2 regions of the Streptococcus sp. FDAARGOS_192 genome follow, and region 1 is predicted to be linked to the other one. Evidence: predicted binding sites of a transcription regulator. Region 1 holds the regulator's gene; the other holds the start of a gene.
What was found. Region 1 encodes Rex, which represses fermentation and respiration genes when NADH is low (regulators of the CRP and FNR family bind a similar motif). Its sites were predicted from a motif close to TTGTGAANTANTTCACAA; they were not measured.

Region 1 (3,669 bases):
TATTGTATCTGAGGAGGCGGGGCTTTTGCCTCGTGAGCGACTCTTGCAGAAGGGAGCAGAGGTTTTATCGGACCAGGAGCTGTTGGCGATAGTGCTGCGGACAGGGACCAAGTCTGAGTCGGTCTTATCTATGGCCAATCGTATTTTGAAAGGGATGACGAGTTTGGCGGATTTGTCTCGTTTGTCCTTGAATGAGCTTCAGGAGATTCCTGGTATTGGGCGTGTGAAGTCTATTGAGCTCAAGGCTATGGTGGAGTTGGCTAAGCGGATTGAGAAGGCTGAGTTGTCTCGTTCTGAGCAGATTATGTCCAGTCAGCAGGTGGCTCGTCGTATGATGTTGGATATTGGGGACAAGCCTCAGGAGCATCTGGTGGCTATCTATTTGGATACGCAGAACCGTATTATTCAGCAAAAGACGGTTTTTATTGGTGGGGTCCGTCGTTCGATTGCTGAGCCACGTGAGATTTTACATTATGCCTGTCATCTGATGGCAACGTCTTTGATTGTGGTTCACAATCATCCTTCGGGGGAAGCCTATCCTAGTCGTAATGATATTGATTTTACTCAAAAGATTAAGCGGTCCTGTGATGACTTAGGGATTTGTCTGCTTGATCATCTGATTGTTGGCAAATCGACCTATTATTCCTTTCGTGAGGAGAGGGAGGATTTTGAGCTTTAGATTGAGCCGATGGAATAAAGACAAGAAAAAGCAACTGAGTGCAGTCTCAGTTGCTTTTAAAGTTCGTTAACGACGTATTCAAAGAGTTTGAGGTCTTCTTCACGTTTGTCTAGGAGAAGCTCTGGGTGCCACTGTACACCAAGAAAGCGAAGGTCTGGACTATTTGACTCAACAGCTTCGACTGTGTTGTCCTCAGGATCACGCGCAATGACACGAAGGTCAGAGGCCAAGTGTTTGATACTTTGATGGTGGAAGGAGTTGATAGAGGTTTCACTTCCGTAGATTTCTGCCAACTTACTGTTCTCATCAACAATCATCTCATGGTAGAGGTAATCAGATGGCTTGTCCTGCCAGTGATGCTCAATATCTTGATGGAGGCTACCACCTAGTGCGACATTCATGAGTTGGGTACCGCGACAGATTGAAAAGATGGGTTTCTTCTGCTTAGTGGCTTCCTCGATGAGTGCCATTTCAAAGATATCTCGTTCGAGGAAGAAGTCATCTTCACTGGCATGGTTCTCTTCGTTGTAGAATTTAGGGTCAACGTTTTGCCCACCGATCAGGATAAGCTTATCAATCATGGAGATGTAGGTCTTGGCTTCCGAAGGATCGGATACTGGTAGTAGGATTGCTAGGCCACCGGCTCTTTGAACTCCTTCTACAAAGCCAGATGGGGCATAGGACCAGTTGATGTCTTCATGGGCTGGATTAGGCCTTACATTGGCAGTGATTCCGATAATTGGTTTAGTCATTGTTTCTCCTCGATTTTTCTTCTTCTTTCATGAAATAGAGTAGGGTTTGTAGTTCGCTAGTCAAGTCTACATATTGAACCACCACATGGCGTGGAAGATTGAGGTTGACCGGAGAGAAGCAGAGAATGCCTTCAATTCCAGCATCAACCAAAAGATCAGCCACCTCCTGGGCCTTAACTGATGGCACTGTCAGGATGGCTGTTTTGATATCTTCTTGGGCAATCTTGTCCTTAATCTGGGAAATCCCATAGATAGGAATCTTGTCCTCAGTTTGAGTTCCAACCAATTCATTATCGTCTGTATCAAAAGCCATGACCAGCTGCATGCGGTTACGCTCTTGAAAACGGTAGTGGAGGAGGGCACGCCCGACATTACCAACACCTACGAGGAGTACCTTGGTAGTCGCATTGTCATTTAGGAGTTCAGCGAAAAATGTCATCAGCTTGTTTACGTCATAACCAAAACCACGGCGACCTAGTTCACCAAAATAGGAGAAGTCACGACGAACAGTAGCAGGGTCAATCCCAATCGCTTCAGCAATTTGTTTAGAGCTTGCTTTGTCGATATTTTCACGATGGAATCGTTTGAAAATACGATAGTAGAGAGAGAGACGTTTGGCAGTGGCGTTTGGGATGTTTTTCTCAAATGTCATTGATCGCTTTCCTTTCTTTAATTAGTATGATTCTCTTATATTTTAAGAAAAGTTTGTGAAGATTGCAACAAAATAGTGTAGATGAGGCGATATTAAAAACCTATCACATGGATAGGCTATTTCTATGTAGTAAGAAAAAATTTAGACTTCTTCTTGCTCGAAAACGTTACGATCAACCAAACTCTGCATCAAGAAGTAGAATTTCTCTTGCAAGATGTGGTGATCTTCATTTTTAAAGATATTAACGTTACGAAGGCCAGATTTGTCTGTGATAGACAATTTGAAGCCTGTCAAGTCTTTGTTAATAGTGATTTTGAGTGGGAAACCTTCGCCTGAGTTAGGCACTTTTTCGAGAAGGCGGTGCAACTCGTAGTTTCCGATTTTATTTTGCACAAAAGTCGTATCACGTAGAGTGAATTTTTTGACATTAGGACTGATGGTGTAACGGTACTTACAGTCAGTCAAATGAATGCTTTTTTCAAATGCCATGTTAGTCTCCTATGATTTGATTAAGTTTTTCTGCTAGGGCCTGGAGTTCTTCAGCGGTATTTTCCTCTGATAAACTAATGCGAATGGCTGTTTTTAGCTTGTCAGAATCCTTGCCATAGAGGGCCTGGATGACATGACTTGGATCAACAGTTCCAGCAGTACAAGCAGAACCTGTTGAGACAGCAAAGCCTGCTAGGTCTAACAAGGTTAAGAGAGGGCCGTTTTCCTTATCAGGAAAACTGATGTTGATGACGTGAGGTAGGCTAGGTCCTCCACCATTGATTTCATAAGGAATGGTAAGGGAATCTAGAAAGGCCTGACGAATCGTTTCAACATGCTGGTAATTGTCTTGGTAGTGGTCGCTAGCTTGTTTGTAAGCTGCGGTCATACCTGCAATCCCGACCAGGTTTTCAGTACTGGCACGGCGTTTTTCTTCTTGCTCACCACCGTGGAGTAGGTTGTCAAAATGCAAATCGTTATGATAGAGCAAGCCGACACCTTTAGGTCCGTGGAATTTATGGGCACTAATAGAGAGAAAATCGGCTCCAAGTTCCTCTGGGTGAATAGAAAGCTTTCCTGCTACCTGAACGGCATCGACGTGGAAGGCAGCTTGGTGATTGGCAAGCAAGTCACCAATTTCCTTAATAGGAAGTAATTGGCCAGTCTCATTATTGGCATACATAACAGAAACCAGAATGGTATCGTCACGTAAGGCATCAGCGATTTGTTGGGCAGTAATGACTTGATTTTCTGGTTGAATATAGGTTACTTCAAAACCAAAACGCTCTTCCAAGTAGGCCATGGTGTGAAGGACAGAGTGGTGTTCAATAGCAGTTGTAATCAGGTGCTTACCTTTAGATTGATTGGCTAGGGCGTAACCTTTGATAGCTGTATTGTTTCCTTCAGTCCCACCAGAAGTGAAAATAAGCTTACGAGCAGGGACTCCAAAGTGTTTGGCCATTTCTTCACGGGCTTCACGAAGTTCCTTAGAAGCCTGTCGACCGTAAGCATGGAGGCTGGATGGATTCCCAAAGGTTTCAGTCATGACATGTGTCATAGCTGAAATAGCAGCAGTATTTAAAGGAGTTGTTGCCGCA
Region 2 (3,669 bases), 490 kb from region 1:
AAGATAAGGGCTTGGAGAGGCGCTTCAACATCACCTTGAGGTGCAGGAACTTTCTCAACGATTTGTTCGAGAATCTCTTCAATACCAATACCAGCCTTAGCTGACGCAAGCACAGCCTCAGAAGCATCTAGTCCGATAACATCTTCAACCTCTGTACGCACACGCTCAGGATCTGCAGCTGGAAGGTCAATTTTATTGATAACTGGTAAGATTTCCAAGTCATTATCTAGTGCCAAGTAAACATTGGCAAGTGTTTGTGCTTCAATTCCTTGAGCTGCATCCACCACCAAGATGGCACCCTCACAGGCAGCAAGAGAACGTGACACCTCATAAGTAAAGTCCACGTGTCCCGGTGTGTCGATAAGGTGGAAAATGTATGTTTCGCCATCTTTAGCAGTATAGTTAAGCTCAATGGCATTTAGTTTAATAGTGATTCCACGTTCACGCTCAAGGTCCATGCTATCAAGGAGTTGCGCCTGCATCTCACGACTTGACACTGTTTCAGTCTTTTCCAAGATACGGTCAGCAAGCGTTGATTTCCCATGGTCAATATGGGCAATAATAGAGAAGTTACGAATCTTCTCCTGTCGTTGTTTTAATTCTTCAATATTTGGCATTTTTATCTTTCCTAGTTCTTACTTGTGATTATAAAAAAACTAATCGTTACCTTCTATTATACAAAAAAGACAGGCTTTTGCCTATCTCTAATATCTGCTTTCTGACTGCATTTAGTCCTTATTATTTCTTAAAAGTATCGTTGTAGTGCTTATTAATAATTGCTGAACGCTTGTTTTCTGTTGAACTACTTGAAAATGGACCTAAACCACAGGCTAGTACAACAACTCCTAATAGAATAAGGCAATAAAATGGATGCTCAACAATATAGTGTAAAATGTCTGACATAGGAAGGCTCCTCTCAAATCATAATTAATTACGATTATATTATCAGAAATATTATGTTTTATCAAGCAAAAAAGAGAGCCTTTCGCTCTCCCTTTCAATCTTAATGGAATTGCATACCACCATCAACGATGATAGTTTGACCTGTGATGTAGTTTGAGTCAGGTCCAGCAAGGAAGCTAACTGCTGCTGCTACGTCTTCAGGTTCAGACAAACGTTTGAGGGTAATATCTTTAGCAAAAGTTTGCATACCCCATTCATCATCTTTACCAGCATTTTTACCAACTTCGTGGGCAATGTCAAACATCATTGGAGTCTTAACGATACCTGGTGCATAAGCATTGACAGTGATGCCTGAATCAGCCAAATCACGCGCCAAAGTTTGAGTAATACCACGCACTGCGAATTTAGTACCACCATATACAGTCAAGTTAGGGTTACCAACGACACCAGCCTGAGATGTTGCATTGATGATTTTACCACCATGACCGAGTGCTTTAAATTGTGCTTGTGCAGCTTGAGCACCCCAAATAACACCACCGACATTGATGTTAAATGTACGTTGGAACTGTTCTTCAGTAATTGTATCAAGAGGTGTTGTTGGAGCCACACCGGCATTATTAACAACAACATTCAAATCGCCAAAGTGATCAACAACTTTTTGGAAAGCAGCTGCTACTTCAGCTTGTTTAGATACATCAGCTACAACTGCAAATGCTTTATCTGCTGACAATTCAGCAACCGCTTTTTCTGCAGTTTCAGCGTTGTAGTCCAATACTCCGACTTTAAAACCATCTTCAACCAAACGTTTTGCAATCGCAAAACCAATACCTTGACCTGCACCTGTAACAATAGCAACTTTTGACATACGAAATCCTCCTCTACCAATTAGAGTCACTAGCTTAATAAGAAGCCTTATCTCAATTGGAATACGCTAAGTTAGTCAAGTTCTGGCAAAGTCATTTTTCATAGGCTTTGTCTTAACTCAATTAAAATTCTACCCCTTTATGAAAACGTTGTCAAGTAATTATCAAACTTTTCTGAAAACAAATAAGACCACCTTGAGGTGACCTTATTTCTATTATTCTTCAAATTCAAAACCTATTGCTTCCATATCGTCCAAACCACCTAGATTAGTCACCTTAGTATAGCCTCTCTCTTTAAGGACCGATGCAGCAAATTCTGCACGAGGCCCCATTTTACAATAGAGGTAAATGAAAGCGTCTTTTTCAGCTGGAATGTCAGCAGAGAAAAACTGGGTATGAGGTATTAAGAGGGCATCCTTAACATGTCCTTCTGCATACTCTTCTGGACTCCTGACATCAATTAACAGTCCACCCTTGGCTAGGTCTGACTGAATTTGTGCTAAATCCATCCTACTCACCAAACCAAATCTTAATTTCTCGAGCCGCAGATTCTTCTGAATCAGAGCCATGAACGATATTTGGAATCATGTCACCATCTGGTGCGGTTGCAAAGTCTCCACGAATCGTTCCAGGAGCAGCATCGCCTGGATTGGTTGCTCCCATCATATCACGCCATGACTTGATAACACCTGGACCAGAAATAATACCAATAACGGATGGACCACTCATCATAAATTCTGCAATGCTAGGGAAAAAAGGTTTATCAACCAATTGAGCATAATGTTCTTTAAGACGTTCTTCGTCAAGTGTCAGCATTTCCATTCGTTCAATAATGAAGCCACGACGCTCAATACGATCAATCACTTGTCCCATCAAGTGTCGTTTTACAGCATCTGGTTTAATAATAAAAAATGTTTTTTGCATGTTCCCAACCTTCATTGTTTTCTTTTCATTTTACCATAGGAAGTATCATTTTGCAGACCAAAACCTTATATAGTCTTAAACTATACCCTCAGAAAGAAAATAACTATTTTCAATTGAAATAAATAAAAAGTATGATAGACATAAAATCTTTTTTGAGGTGAATCTTATGACAAAATCTAAATTTCAATTAGTTGGTTCTCTCCTTCGTCCTGCGGATCTCCGTAAATACAAGGACGAAATCGAGCACCGTGACGACATCCAGTATCCTTTCTACGATGCCCTCCCTGGTTATCAAGAAACCGAAACTGCAGATATTAAGCAAATTGTGGCTGACCAAAAAGCTAACGGTATTGACATCCTTACTGATGGTGAGTTTGGACGTTCTATGTGGCATTTAGACTTTGTCTGGGGATTTAAAGGAATTGAACGCTACATTGCTGAGCATGGCTACACTTTTAAAGACCATGATGGTGGTCAATATGAAACACGTAAAGATATCGGTATTCGCATCACTGAGCCGCTCTCAGGTAAAAACCACCATTACCTAGATATCTATAAATTGGTTAAGGCTGAGGCTGGTGATGAAGATACCAAACAAACTATCTGGGGTCCTGCCCATGCCTACACTGAACTTGCTATCTTTGACCGTTTGGCTGGTCCAGGTCAAGTCTATGAAACAAATGAAGACCTTAAAAAAGGTTTGATTAATGCCTATAAAGAATTCTTGAAAGAATACAAGGCAGTAGGTGGAAAAATCGTTCAATTTGATGACTGTCTCTGGGAACTCTTTGACCCATCAAACCCTGCAAGTTTCTTTGCGGAAGGTAATTCTGATTTGGCAGAATTGGCTGATGAGTTTGTAGCTATCAATAACGAGGTAGTAGACTATGCTCACGAACTTGGTTTAACGGTTTGGACCCACAACTGTCGTGGTAACTATGAAAGCCGTTCTGCTGCCGAAGGAACTTACGAAGCCATT

Region 2: a site for Rex is predicted at 1,917-1,934, ahead of A6J31_RS04675 ((S)-acetoin forming diacetyl reductase). Genes of this name have one in related genera too.

What each region holds. Positions count from the first base shown of each region.
Region 1 covers NZ_CP020431.2:1,251,569-1,255,237, reverse strand. Annotated here, with positions in the region: gene radC (RadC family protein) at 1-679, shown strand, start outside; gene A6J31_RS06465 (gamma-glutamyl-gamma-aminobutyrate hydrolase family protein) at 736-1,431, opposite strand; gene A6J31_RS06460 (redox-sensing transcriptional repressor Rex) at 1,424-2,083, opposite strand; gene A6J31_RS06455 (DUF1831 domain-containing protein) at 2,225-2,572, opposite strand; gene A6J31_RS06450 (cysteine desulfurase family protein) at 2,574-3,669, opposite strand, start outside.
Region 2 covers NZ_CP020431.2:764,125-767,793, forward strand. Annotated here, with positions in the region: gene lepA (translation elongation factor 4) at 1-617, opposite strand, end outside; gene A6J31_RS11505 (hypothetical protein) at 739-903, opposite strand; gene A6J31_RS04675 ((S)-acetoin forming diacetyl reductase) at 1,004-1,768, opposite strand; gene A6J31_RS04680 (rhodanese-like domain-containing protein) at 1,982-2,275, opposite strand; gene ndk (nucleoside-diphosphate kinase) at 2,277-2,690, opposite strand; gene A6J31_RS04690 (cobalamin-independent methionine synthase II family protein) at 2,857-3,669, shown strand, end outside.